4 regions of the Halomonas sp. MS1 genome follow, and region 1 is predicted to be linked to each of the others. Evidence: predicted binding sites of a transcription regulator. Region 1 holds the regulator's gene; each other region holds the start of a gene.
The links. Region 1 encodes sigma-54, which starts transcription at its own class of promoters, with help from an activator protein. Its sites were predicted from a motif close to TGGCACNNNNNTTGCTNT; they were not measured.
Positions count from the first base shown of each region.

Region 2: a site for sigma-54 is predicted at 2,087-2,104, ahead of NF683_RS11925 (NarK family nitrate/nitrite MFS transporter). Genes of this name have one in related genera too.
Region 3: a site for sigma-54 is predicted at 1,564-1,581, ahead of glnA (glutamate--ammonia ligase). Genes of this name have one in related genera too.
Region 4: a site for sigma-54 is predicted at 1,977-1,994, ahead of NF683_RS04160 (NCS1 family nucleobase:cation symporter-1). Genes of this name have one in related genera too.

Region 1 is NZ_CP098926.1:4,227,044-4,230,564, reverse strand. It holds gene rapZ (RNase adapter RapZ) at 1-548, opposite strand, end outside; gene ptsN (PTS IIA-like nitrogen regulatory protein PtsN) at 624-1,094, opposite strand; gene hpf (ribosome hibernation-promoting factor, HPF/YfiA family) at 1,099-1,407, opposite strand; gene NF683_RS19635 (RNA polymerase factor sigma-54) at 1,506-2,921, opposite strand; gene lptB (LPS export ABC transporter ATP-binding protein) at 3,027-3,521, opposite strand, start outside.
Region 2 is NZ_CP098926.1:2,628,243-2,631,763, forward strand. It holds gene NF683_RS11920 (nitrate regulatory protein) at 1-462, opposite strand, end outside; gene NF683_RS11925 (NarK family nitrate/nitrite MFS transporter) at 578-1,930, opposite strand; gene NF683_RS11930 (patatin-like phospholipase family protein) at 2,232-3,251, opposite strand; gene NF683_RS11935 (CZB domain-containing protein) at 3,356-3,521, opposite strand, start outside.
Region 3 is NZ_CP098926.1:1,844,676-1,848,196, forward strand. It holds gene NF683_RS08320 (hypothetical protein) at 1-254, opposite strand, end outside; gene NF683_RS08325 (hypothetical protein) at 620-1,243, opposite strand; gene glnA (glutamate--ammonia ligase) at 1,715-3,121, shown strand; gene glnL (nitrogen regulation protein NR(II)) at 3,481-3,521, shown strand, end outside.
Region 4 is NZ_CP098926.1:901,236-904,756, reverse strand. It holds gene hydA (dihydropyrimidinase) at 1-571, opposite strand, end outside; gene NF683_RS04165 (nitrilase-related carbon-nitrogen hydrolase) at 603-1,469, opposite strand; gene NF683_RS04160 (NCS1 family nucleobase:cation symporter-1) at 2,048-3,521, shown strand, end outside.

The DNA of each region.
Region 1 (3,521 bases):
AGATCTGCGTCAAGTGGGACGCCCCGTTTATAGCCAAATGACTCTAGTGTCAGCGTTAATCTATCTTCACGCTGTTGGGCAACCTGATCCGTTATCCGGCGGCGCAGGTCATGAACCGACAGACGCGATGTGTCGATCATCAGGTCAGCCAGATCACGGATGTCGAGCAGGGTTTCTTCTTCTTTATTGATGGCCTCTTCAAGCGTCATGTCACTATCACGCGTAAGAGGGTGGCGACGACGCGTGGCTGAGTATCGCTCAAGAAGAATTCGCGCATCGGTGGTTAGATAGATAACCTGGAAGTGAATGCTTTTCTGGCGCAAAGATTCAAGCATTTTTGGCAGTTGCTTTAATGCAGCAGGTAAATTGCGCGCATCGATACTTACCGCTAGTTGGGGGCGTGCCCCTTGCTCACGAAGCTCATCCACCAGGGAGCTGAGTAGCATGGCGGGCAGGTTATCGATGGCACAATAGCCAAGATCTTCTAACGCTTGTAAGGCGATAGATTTACCGGACCCTGAACGGCCGCTAATGATCACCAATTGCATAGAGTTTCTCTTGGCATGCCAATAAAAATGGAGGTAAACGTTGGACTTAGTAGGCAGTGTCTAGCGGTGGACCCTTTAGCTAACAGGCTGTTCACGAATTTTTGCTGTTATAAGGTCCAATAGCTCACGTTGGCTAGCCGCTCTACGAAGCTGCTGACGTGTGTCAACGCTGTTCATGATAGACGCCACTTGCCCTAATAAGGCTAAGTGCGTGTCGTCCGCCTCTTCGGGTACTAAAAGTACGAAAACAAGGTCGACGGGATCGCCATCAATAGCATCGAAATCTACAGGCTCGGCTAACTTTAAAAAACCAGCGATAGGCGAGCTGCAGTGAGGGCTACGGGCGTGAGGAATGGCAACGCCGTTGCCTATTCCAGTGCTACCCAAACGCTCACGACCAATCAGGCGGCTGAAGACTTCTTGGCTATCTAGGCTTGGCGTGTTTTGCGCAATAAAGGTGCTGAAAAATTCCAGCACCCTTTTTTTGCTGCCCCCGGGGACGTCATACAGCACGCGCTCCGGGGGAAGTATGGTTTCCAACGTCATTGAGTTAACGCACGCCAGCGCCTTGGGCGCGAGCTTGTGCTTTTTCCTTGTGTTTAACGAGTTGACGGTCAATTTTGTCCGCTAGTGCATCAATCGCAGCATACATATCATTGTCTAATGCTTCTGCGTGTAGATCGGCTCCTGCAGCATGCAGGGTGCAGGCAGCTTGCTGACGCTCCTTTTCAACAGATAAGGTTACTTGTACGGTGGTGATGTTGTCATAATGGCGCTCAACGCGTTCCAGCTTCTCATTTACATAGTCACGCAAGGCGTCAGTCAGATCTACGTGATGACCAGTGATATTTACTTGCATTGACGTGCTCCTTATCCATCGGACTGTTCTTCGATTGTAACCCTTTTTGCGCTATTGCAAAGCCCCTAGACAGACTTTGTCTCGTTAGCACTGTTTTATTAGCGTAAACGGCGGCGCTCGCTTGAAGAGGGAATGCCCATCGACTCGCGATATTTGGCCACCGTTCGCCTTGCTACATTAATGCCACCCTCTTCCAATAGCGCCACGAGGCGGCTGTCTGAGAGCGGTTTGCCGGGCGGTTCATCTTGCACCAGTTTTTTGATTCGAGCCCGGATGGCGGTGCTGGAATGACTGTCGCCGCCGTCCTGGCCACTTACTTGGCTGGAAAAGAAGTATTTGAGTTCGAACACACCGCGCGGGGTATGGATATATTTCTGGGTGGTGACCCTGGAAATAGTAGATTCATGCATTTCAACGGCGTCTGCGATGTCGGCTAAAATCAGCGGTTTCATGGCTTCTTCACCGTGTTCCAGAAAGCCTATTTGGCGCGCTATGATTTCTCGGCCCACCCGCAGTAGCGTATCATTTCGACTTGAAAGGCTCTTGATGAGCCAGCGCGCTTCCTGGAGATGCTCTTTTAAAAACTGGTTATCTTGGCTCTTGTCAGCCCGTTTGATGAGGCTTGCGTAGTCAGGTTGAATGCGCAAGCGCGGCAGTGCCTCTGGGTTTAGCTCCAGGTGCCATCCTTCGTGGTCATGGCGGACGACTAAATCTGGCGTTACATAGCTGTCATCTGTGTCGCCAAAGGCACTTCCTGGGCGAGGATCAAGGCTGCGGATCAAGCGAATGACGTCATCAAGCTGCTCATCATCCAGGCTTAACCGCCGCTTTAGCAAACGCACATCATCCTTACCGAGCGCTTCAAGAAATTGACGCACTAGCCGCTTGGCAGGCATCAGCAGCGGTGTATCTTCGGGTAGTGAGGCGAGCTGCAGCATTAAGCACTCCCGCAGGTCGCGCGCAAATACACCGGTGGGCTCAAACTGTTGAAGGCGCAGCAAGGTTGTTTCAACTTCACGCTGGCTAAGGCCTTCATGCCCTTGGGCTTTAAGTCCTTCGCGAATGTCATTGAGAGGCTGGGTTAGGTAGCCGTTGGCATCCAGTGCATCGATGAGGCTTTCAGCAATGGCATGGTCGCGTGGTGAAAAATCTGTCATGGCGAGTTGCCAAAGTAAGTGGCCATGCAAACTTTGACCCGCGGCTTGACGCTCAAAGTCAGGCCCCTCGCTGCTGGTGCCATGGCTGCCTAGGTCTTGATAAGTGTCTGACCAGTCACTGTCAGTAGAGAGTTCATTAGGAATGCTTTCGGACCATTCAGCTTCCTGGGGTTCACTAACGGCCTGTTCGCCGAACTCATCTTCCTGCTCAAGCATTGGATTGGCATCAAGTGCTTGCTGAATTTCTTGACGGAGGTCCAGCGTTGATAGCTGTAACAGGGCGATGGCCTGCTGCAGCTGAGGTGTCATGGTCAGCTGTGTACCGATACGCAATTGAAGAGAAGCTTTCATGACCATCTGAGAACCACTCGTTAATCAGAAAGCTCCACCCTAGTGCGAGTTATGGCTTGGTGCAAGTGCAATAACTATGCCACCACTACTATTTTTTCTGCAGGTGGCTGTTTACAGGCGGAAATCAGCCCCCAAATAAACGTCTCTTACCCGCTGGTTGTTGAGAATTTCCTGAGGGGGGCCACTGGCGATGATATGACCGTCACCTACAATGTAGGCAATATCGCAAATATCTAGTGTTTCCCTGACGTTATGATCAGTGATCAGCACGCCGATATGGCGTTTTTTGAGGGCTCGAATGATCGTTTTAATATCACCCACTGAGATCGGGTCAACGCCGGCAAATGGCTCATCAAGCAGAATAAAGGCAGGCTCTGTCGCGAGGGAGCGTGCGATCTCAACACGTCTACGCTCTCCGCCCGAAAGACTCATGCCGAAGTTGTCACGAATGTGCGTGATGTGGAAATCTTCGAGTAGCGACTCAAGGCGCTGCTCCCGGGCGTTACGATCGAGTTCTTTACGAGTTTCCAAGATTGCCATTATGTTGTCGGCGACAGAAAGTTTGCGAAAAATAGAGGCTTCCTGAGGCAAGTAGCCAATACCTGC
Region 2 (3,521 bases), 1.6 Mb from region 1:
GCGAGTGATATCCGGGTCTACCGAGGTATCTGCTGCTTCAAATACAATGGCGAGGAGCCCACTAATTAAGTGGTTAAAGGCTTGGGTTGCCGCATCAGGAGAGATCGCAAACGAATGAATGGCTTGTCGTAACGTGTTTAAGTCATCTAGGGCAAGCCACACCGCCGCGATCCGCCTGAGTAAGCGTGCCGCTGCCTGTGGTCGTGCTTCTTCGGTAAGCGCTTCTAGCCGCTGGCGCATAACGGTCTCGGCTTCTTGGCTATGCTGTACAAATTCCTTTCGCCGAGTAGCAAACCGTTTACCTTTCGAGACAAGGTAAATCGTCGAGGCGCCTCGTTCACGTTGGAGCGCATGGATAAAACCGCTAATGTCGCCAACGATCTCTGAGGTAGTCGCTAAGTGGTGCAGGCTATCAATATCGCATCGAAGGGCGGTTAAGAGTAGCTGTTGGGCTGAAGACATAGTGGTTTCCTTTTACTCCCCGCCTGAGATGAAATCCCCTCTGTTGCGATATGTGTCGCGAAAACGTGTCGTAAAAAATCATCGCGGATAAAGCATACAGAGGGGTAAGTGAGTGCTAACGCAGTGAGAGTGCGCCTGCGCTCGTATCGTCGCCAACCGCATCACGATAGGCAGTTGCTTCTTCAGCTTCTGTGGCATCGCTGAAACGTACTACCAGTACACAGGAAGCAAGCACTAATACGGTAATGCCAAGGTAAAAAAGCCCTTGTTGATAACCAAGACTTTCACTACGGAACAGAAAGGCGGCGGATACAGCACCGACGTTTCCACCTGCCCCCACGATACCGGCAACAGCACCGAGTGCTTTTTTATTGATAAAGGGCACCACGCCAAATGTTGCTCCTTCGGCCATTTGAACAAACAGGCTGAAGACCAGCATGATGCCGATTGCGAGGCTTAAGACGTGCATTTGTGAGAAGGCAATGAGTGCTATTCCTTCACACACTAAGGCGATAAACAGCCAGCGGACTCGCCCTTTTAAACCGCCTTGTTTGGCGAACAGGTCTGAAAAAACGCCGCCAAGGGTACGGGCAAAAATATTCATTAGGCCAAATAAACCAGCGATTAAACCAGCGGTTGCCAGCGTCAGGTCAAACTTGTCGAAGAAGTAGATAGCGGCAATATTATTGATGGTTAGTTCGACGCCAAAGCAGAGCCCGTAAACAATAAACAGCGCCCATACGCGAATATCTTTTGCTGCGGTCAGAAAGCTTTGTACGGCGCTATTTTCACCTGTGGCTTCGGGTAGCTCGCCGCGGGCGCGCAGGTCGCTAAAGTTGCCATCGGGAGCATCTTGGGTAAACAGCCAATAGCCAATCCCAGTAAAAAACAGTACGACACCAGGCACCACCATTGCTAAGCGCCACCCTAGCGTTTCACTAACGCCAAGCATTAGTAGACCTGAGAAGATCAACGGCATCAGGATTTGCGTCGTACCGCCGCCCAAGTTCCCCCAGCCAGCACTGGTCGCATTGGCGGTGCCCACAACATTTGGCGCAAACATCATCGTGGTGTGATATTGGGTGATCACAAAGGATGCACCGATGGCGCCGATGGCCAGCCGAGCGAGTAAGAAGGTCTCAAAGCTATTGGCAAAACCTATGCACATAACGGGCACAGCGCCGAGCATCAACAAACCGGTATAGGTTTTACGAGGCCCAATTTTATCGCACAGCACGCCAATGAGCAGGCGGACAATAACGGTAATAGCAACGGAGGCAATAATGGTATTGCCGATCTGCGTTTGGGTGAGTGATAAATCTTCACGGACCACTGCCATCAGTGGAGCGATGCCAAACCAACCAAAAAAACAGATATGGAACGCGAACCAGGAGAAGTGGAACGCACGCATTTGAGGGGTAGAGAAGTTGAATAGCCGAATGCGGTTAGCTTTATTGCGAATGTCCATGGATGGCCTCACAGAGCACGATACGAGTGGGTCAAAACATGGCGCTTGGAAAGGCGCTATGTTGTTAACGAGAACATGCCTTCGCCATTGAAGGGCAGGTTCGACGCACTCGTACCCGTTGGGCCTGGTCCACGCCTACCATCATTCAGTAAGAGTTAAGCAATTAGTTCGCCATAAAATTATTTTAATTTTAAAATCAGCTTCTTATATATGTTTGTTTGATAGATGGAGAGTTGTAGCAGGCTGCTAATGCACCAAGGTGGCGCATCTGTGGTGAAGACGTGCGACACCTGAGTGCTGGTTATTCGTGCAAATAAACAGCGTCAATATCCAGTGTTGAACGTTCACCTATCGCTTCAAAGTGAGTTTCTAGCCAGCGTTCGGCGGCCTCTCGCCCTTGCTCAAACAGGTAACATAGAAACGGCCACTCTGAGTTCATTTTGCTGGATACCGAGAGATCCTCTAGCGCCTGTTCGCCACTGATACGGTGGAAAAGCGCTTGCTGATAGCAGTTTTCGATCCCCTGTTCATCCAGGGTGCGCTTAAGCAGCGCAATCATGCGTATTTCTTTAATCAGGGCTGAATTAAAGGTAATTTCATTTAGTCGATTCATTATGGCTGAGGCAGACGTAGGGACTTCTTCTCTACTGATGGGGTTAATCTGCACCAACAGAATATCGCGTGCGCTGCACTCCTCCATTAACGGGAACAGCGCTGGGTTACCCATATAACCGCCATCCCAGTACGCTTCACCCTCTATCTCAACGGCTTGAAATACAAATGGCAGGCAAGCAGAGGCCATCACCGCATCTACACTCATCTCTTCGCGGCGAAAGACGCGCTGTTTGCCGGTGCGAACGTTAGTGGCTGTCACAAATAGCTTAAGCTGCTCACAACGTCTTACACGTTCGAAATCAATATGTTCGGCGACAATGTCACGCAATGGATTAATATTCAGAGGGTTCAGTTGGTAGGGGGATACCAAGCGGCTTAAAAGATCCATAGCCACATAACCCGGTGAGTGATCGAGGGACCAGTTTCCGGTAAGTACATCAAGTGGTGAGCGGCGAATTGGGCTCGCCATCCCCGCTCGGCTAACCGCTTTCCAAAACTGGTGTAACGCTTGACGAGCCGTTTCTTTGTTACCGCGGGTGAGGGCGTCTGCCATAACCACACCATTCATTGCGCCAGCGCTTGTGCCACTGATGCCCTCTATTTCGATACGGTCATCTTCAAGTAAGCGGTCGATGACACCCCATGTATAAGCACCGTGGGCTCCACCGCCCTGTAAAGCGAGATCTAGCTTTTTGATCTGCGACATTGCCTTCCCTGCTGAGTGAGTGATTAAAAGCGCAGTAACCCACTCAGCATGGCATAAAAGGGTGTGTTATGTGTACGCCTGCTAGGCAGGCCCACAGCACGTCATCAAGGTGAATCTGCTAATGGTGAAGGGCGCCCATTTGAAAGGGGAACCTCATAAACGGCATGCTCCATCAGTTTATCAAGCTGGAGCGCTAGCTGACTGCTGGCTTCTTCCATCATAGCCAGTGCCGCAAGCTGGCCATTATGATCACCTTGGCGGGCAAACTTA
Region 3 (3,521 bases), 2.3 Mb from region 1:
CGGACGATGTCGCCTACGTTAAGCTTGTGGTGGGAGTCGTGGTGGTGCCCGTGTCGGTCAAGAATGGCGGCAACGCTGCCGATGCTGACGGCATCTTCATCACGATAGGCTTCTACTTTTACCCGCACAATGCGGCCTAGATAACGGGCGGAGAGCATGGCGCCTGGGTAGGGCGGAGTGTGGTCGGGGTCATTCTTAAAAAACTCTACAACGCTTGCGCTGCCAGGTTCGTCCCATTCGATATGCTGATGCATTGTCAGTGTCCTTTTGTTGAGCGGTATCAGATAGCGTGATGTTTAAGTGTAGTGTGCGTTGGTGTGATAGAGCCAATCACTGCTGAAGCATGGGGATGTCGTGAATCCGCTGCACTCACATTCGCTGGTTGGATAGCTTTGTCTTCAAAAGAACAAGTCTTCAAAAGAACTTGTGTTCAACAGCCGTGGGGGTAATACCTTTCTGTGTGCTGTTTTCACGTTGGTTAGTGCATTAACCGATTCTTGCCGATGGTATTGGCTTATTCGTGTTGAATAGTATGGTTAACACTATGACGGCGGGGGCAGTGCTATTGGGCAAGCATTTGAGCGTTTAACCAACAGGAGATCCTAAGCCATAAGAGACGTTAAGTATCCGTATGCGAGTTGGGAGGTGGCCGGTAGGGTTTGTTACTCCTTGATGGCGAGTCTCGGGTAAGCCCTGATGTTTCTAGGCTGAAGGTTTGTAAACGGGTAGGGCATGCATAAAGGCGCTGTAGTAAATCAGCAAGCGCTGCTTCATCTAGCTCTGGGTCTAAGCCCCCCAACCGTTCTAGCCACGTGCGCCTGATGGCGATGTAGGGAGGAACAGCGACGCCTGCGCCTAAAAAGCACTGGAGTAAGCGTTCGGATAAGCGGGGTGGTTCGCTGCCAATCAAAAGAGCATCCAGCGTGTACGTGTCTAGCTGGGGATAAAGTAAACACCATAGTTTGGCTGTTAGCGCCCGTTGCTGCATTGCAATCAGCAACCAATCAGCTTGGCTGAGATATGCGGCTTGATTGATCCTTGCGCCCAGTGGCTGGGAAGGGGTAACAAGAAAGTGCGCGCGGTAGCGTTGCTCAATGTCCGGCACGCGTGGATCGGCGGTGGCGCTGGTCACGATAATGGGAAGTGTGTGGTCTGCAAAGCCTGTTTGGCGAATAGCGCGCAGGTGACGTGGTAAAAGGGCACCTGTGACTGACGCATCAACAATAAAGCAGACCGTGCCCATGTGAGTGGCTTCCTGTGTTGTGAAACCTGTTTGTTATTAAATCTATCTGTTTGTAATCAATTGTAGGTGTGAGTTTCTTTTGGTATCAAGCTAAAGTTTACAGTGATGAGGAAAATAATAGATGCTTGATATGCACCATGTTGGTGCTTGCGGGTCTCTGGCTGGTCTTTATTGGTGCGTTTTTCTGAGCTAGGTGGCTTTTTAGGGCTAAGTTCGTTCTTTCGCAGAGCATTATGCTACATGAAGAAGCGCAGTATTTTATTTTTTATCTTTTGTAAAACAACTGCTTGTTGTTTTTTTATGCCATATTGGTGCAGAGTTGGCATGTTCCGTGCTTGGTATTAGGCAGCGGCTAGCGGGTCGTAGGCAGATGCCTCTCGGCGTGCTACAACGATAGCCGGTTTGTTTAATAACTCTTTTATCGGTAGCTTACTGTCACAAGCTTAAGCCACGTTCATACCGGAGGACACTATGTCAGCCAAGACTCTCGCGCTAATCGAAGAACATGATGTTAAATGGGTAGATCTGCGTTTCACCGACACGCGCGGTAAAGAGCAGCACGTCACCGTACCGGCACGGGACGTGGATGAAGAGTTTTTCGAAAATGGTCAGATGTTCGATGGTTCCTCTATCGAGGGCTGGAAAGGCATCAACGAATCCGACATGATTCTTCGTCCTGAAGATGGCACTGGTTTCCTCGACCCCTTCACCGAAGACGCTACCCTGATCCTGCGTTGCGATATCATCGAGCCTGCCACTATGCAGGGCTATGACCGTGACCCGCGTTCTATTGCCAAGCGCGCAGAAGCTTACCTGCAGTCCACCGGCCTGGGCGACACCGCCTTCTTTGGCCCTGAGCCTGAGTTCTTCATTTTCGACGAAGTCCATTGGAAATCTGACATTCAGGGTTCCATGTACAAAATCACCTCTGATGAAGGCGCTTGGGCGACCAGTAATCAGGTAGAAGGTGGCAACTTGGGGCACCGCCCGCGCGTTAAAGGCGGCTACTTCCCGGTTCCCCCGGTTGATAGTTTCCATGACATGCGTGGTGCAATGTGTAACACCCTGGAAGCGATTGGCCAGACCGTTGAGGTTCACCACCACGAGGTTGCTAACGCGGGTCAGAACGAAATCGGCGTTAAATTCAACACGTTGGTGAAGAAAGCTGACGAAGTTCAGGAAATGAAATACGTGATCCACAACGTGGCTCACGCTTACGGCAAAACCGCTACGTTCATGCCGAAGCCGCTGGTAGGCGACAACGGGTCTGGTATGCACGTACACCAGTCGTTCTGGAAAGATGGTCAAAACCAGTTCGCGGGTGACGAGTACGCTGGGCTTTCCGAAATGGCGCTTTACTACATTGGCGGTGTGATCAAACACGCCCGTGCTCTGAACGCCTTCACGAACGCGTCTACTAACTCGTACAAGCGTTTGGTGCCAGGCTTTGAAGCGCCGGTTATGTTGGCCTACAGCGCTCGTAACCGTTCTGCCTCTATCCGTATTCCGTATACCGCCAGCCCGAAAGGTAAGCGTGTTGAAACACGTTTCCCTGACCCGACTGCTAACCCTTACCTAGCGTTCGCGGCGCTGCTGATGGCGGGTATCGACGGTATTAAGAATAAGATTCATCCTGGCGATGCCATGGATAAGAACTTGTACGACCTGCCGCCAGAAGAAGGTAAGTCAGTACCGACCGTTGCCAACAGCCTGGACCAAGCGTTGGAAGCACTCGATGCAGACCGCGCGTTCTTGACCGAAGGTGGCGTGTTTACTGATGATATGATCGATGCATACATCGACCTCAAGATGGAAGAAGTGGAGCGCATTCGCATGACCACTCACCCGATTGAGTTCGATATGTACTACAGCTGTTAAGAGCGATTGCTAAGCACAGCAGCTAGTACCACTCCCTCGGGTGTGACTGGCCTAAAACCCCGCTTCGGCGGGGTTTTTTTATACCACTGAATAGTGAGACGAAGAGGTCTGTTTGCAAGGGGAGAGCGCTGTCTGCGGCGCCGCACTGATGCGGTGAGTATTTTTATTGATGATGAGTCATGCGCACTATAATGGTGCAATAAGTGACAGGCTGACCGCTCGGACTGCGCTATAACGGCACGCTACATCCCCGCCCCCTGCTCATTAGCCGTGCAAGTGGTCAATTGGCGCGCTTTTTGCAGTTTCTCTTTCATACGCTCGATAACGCTATTTTTTACAGCGACGCTTCAGGATACGCCATGTACCAGCGCTTACTTGAACACCTCACCACCGCAGTCTT
Region 4 (3,521 bases), 1.3 Mb from region 1:
AAACCAGTTCGCCGTTTTCGGCGTGTACCGTAGGTACCGCGCCCAATTCCAGGCAGCGTGAAAAGCTTTCCACCAATATGTCATCAGTGGCCATAATCGCGCCCTTGTAGGCCATAAAGTGCTTGAAACTATTCACGCCGTGTTCGCGCACCAGGGTGCCCATTTCCTCTTTGACGCTCTCATCCCACCAGGTGATTGCCACGTGGAAAGCGAAATCGGTAGCCGCTTTTTCCGCCCACCCTTGCCACGTCTCAAAGGCTTCTAAGAGTGATTGGCCTGGGCTTGGAATGACAAAGTCGATAATCGTCGTGGTGCCACCCGCCATCGCGGCGGCGGTGCCGGTGTAAAAATCTTCGCTAGCCACTGCGCCCATAAATGGCATTTGCATATGGGTATGAGGGTCAATGCCACCGGGCATTACCAACTGATTGCTGGCATCAATGATGTCGCAGTTGTCGGGGAGGTCTAAATCGGTGCCGATGGCGTGGATTTTGCCGTCGACGCACAGAACGTCAGCGCGGTAAGTATCGGCATGGGTGACGACGGTGCCGCCTTTGATCAATAAACTCATCATGAAGTCCTCGTATGATTCATCAACAGGGCTACTCACCATCAGTGAGGCGGGTGTAGGCATCGGGGCGACGATCACGGAAGAACTGCCAGTTATTGCGCACCTCGCGCACCATGTCTAAATCAATTTCATGCACCAGCAGCTCGTCTTCCGTTTCGCTGGCCTGGGCTTCGATTTTGCCGCGGGGGTTGACGATGTAGCTGGAGCCGTAGAAGTTGCCAATATTCCAGGGCGCTTCTGTGCCCACGCGGTTGATAGCAGCAATGAAGCAACCGTTAGCCGCGGCGGAAGCAGGCTGCTCAAGCTCCCATAGGTACTGGGAAAGCCCGGCTACGGTAGCGGAGGGGTTGAAGATTACCTCAGCACCGTTAAGCGCCAGTGCACGCCAGCCTTCAGGGAAGTGGCGGTCATAGCAGATATACACACCAATTTTGCCGTAGGCAGTGTCGAAGACGGGCCAGTTTGATTTGCCCGGTTTGAAGAAGAATTTCTCCCAAAAACCGGCCACTTGAGGGATATGAGTTTTATGATATTTGCCGAGGTAGCTACCGTCGGCATCAAACACGGCGGCGGTGTTGTAGTAAACGCCGGTCTCTGTTTCTTCATATACGGGCACGATAATGACCATGCGGTGTTCGGCAGCCAGTTTTTGCATCATCTGACAAGTGGGGCCTTCTGGAACCCGCTCAGCGGCGGCGTACCATTTGCCATCTTGGCTTGGGCAGAAGTACGGCTGGTTAAAGACTTCTTGAAAACACAGTACTTGCACACCCTGTTCGGCGGCCTGCTGAATCATCGGTAGGTGTGCTTCGTTCATCGCATCGCGGATCGCCGCGGTGTCTAAATCGGTGCTGGTTTTGAGCCCCATTTGAATTAAGCCAATTTTCATTTTCTGCATAGAACATGCCCTCTCAAGTCATACGCGCCAACCGCATGCATACGCATGTCGGTAGGTTACTGGTCAAGTAACAAGTGTGTGATTACGTGGCGTGCAGTGGTGTCTTATTGTTGTTCAAAAAGTTGTCTTGATTGACAGCTTTTTGAACATAGTCCTTTGTGAGGTGTTGTTTCAAGTGTTTTTTAATAATTTTTATTTACTGGTTTAACTCTTTGATTTTTTAATGTTTTTATTATTTTTAGTGCTATTTTTGCTAAGTTGGTGAGGTGTCGTTCGATATTGGTGATATTTAATTTTTTGTTTTAAAACATTGCTTTATGTTGTTTTGTTTTTGATTTTGATATTTTTTATGCGTCTTTTTGGTGCGTATTTTGTTTAAATGGCTACGCTTATTAATGGCTTTTAAGATCTGCAAGGCGAATAACAACAATCACGCTAAAAGTATGTGTATGTCTGCCTGTTAAGTCAGCTTTTTGATCAATGGGTTAGTGTTTGTGATTTTGTTTTAGGCACGCTTATTGCTCTTAAAAGACTGACACCGTGAATTTACTGGGCTACAGCACTGCTGAGGAGACTATATGACTGGCTCAACATCCCGAATGGTGGACAGAGAGGGGTTAATTGAACTCGATGTAGGCAAAGACGTAGGTGATAGTCCTCGTTTCAATAAAGATATTGCGCCCACTCAGGCGAGTGAGCGCACTTGGAGTAAATGGAACATTGCGGCACTTTGGGTGGGGATGTCGATTTGTGTGCCGACCTACACATTGGGTGGTGTGTTAACCGCCTACTTTGGCCTGAGTGTGGGCGAAGCGCTTTTTGCCATTTTTCTAGCCAACGTGATTGTCCTGATTCCGCTCACTCTAAATGCCTTTCCTGGCACTAAATTTGGTATTCCATTTCCAATTGTACTGCGATCATCGTTCGGTATTTTAGGTTCTAATGTGCCTTGTTTGGTGCGGGCTCTCGTAGGCTGCGGCTGGTTTGGCATTCAAACGATGTTTGGTGGTTTGGCTATTCATCTTCTGTTATCCGAACTGGTCCCCGCTTGGGCTGCGCTGGGTGGGATAGGTGAAGTGATTGGCTTTTTTGTATTTGGTGCAATGAATCTTCTTGTGGTCATTCGTGGGGCTGAGTCGATCAAGTGGCTGGAAACCCTAGCGGCGCCATTGCTGCTTGCTGTGGGGGTTGGATTAATGATGTGGGCATGGCCGCACATGTCGATGACTGAGTTATTAGCGCAACCGCCTTCGCGCCCAGAAGGAGCGTCGGTATATGGCTACTTCTTTGCAGGGTTAACCGCGATGGTGGGGTTTTGGGCGACGTTGTCGCTGAACATTCCTGATTTCAGCCGGTTTGCCAAAAGCCAAAAAGATCAAATTGTTGGCCAAGTGATTGGGCTACCGCTGACAATGTTCTTCTTTGCAGCGTTGGGCGTTGTATTGACTGCAGCTTCAGAATCGTTGGTGGGACAAACGATCGCTGACCCAGTTAACTTGATAGGGATGATCGATAGTCCTTTTTGGGTCGTGTTAGCGATGGTGTTGATCATTGTTGCAACGCTGTCTACCAATACAGCCGCGAATATTGTCTCGCCAACCAATGACTTTCAAAATATTGCGCCAAAATGGATTAATCAGACGCGTGGCGTTCTGATAACCGGAGCAGTGGGTGTTTTATTGATGGGCTACGATCTTTTGCAGAAAGCGGGGCTCATTGCTCAAGGGGTGTCGCTTGAGCAGATGTATTCAAACTGGCTGCTAGGATACTCCAGCTTGCTTGGCCCCATTGCAGGCATCATGGCAGTGGACTATTTCCTAATTAAAAAGCAGCGCTTAGATGTGCCTAGCTTATATATGGATAACCGTGCTTATCCTGCGTTTAATGTGGCGGGTTTTATCGCGTTCGGCGTGCCGGTGGCACTGACGCTACTAGCACTGTTAACCGGCACCATGAACTGGTTCTATGACTATGGCTGGTTTACCGGTTCTGCGCTTGGCGCGATTGTTTATTACGCCGCAAGCCACGTTTTAACACCGTCTTCTCAGGTAG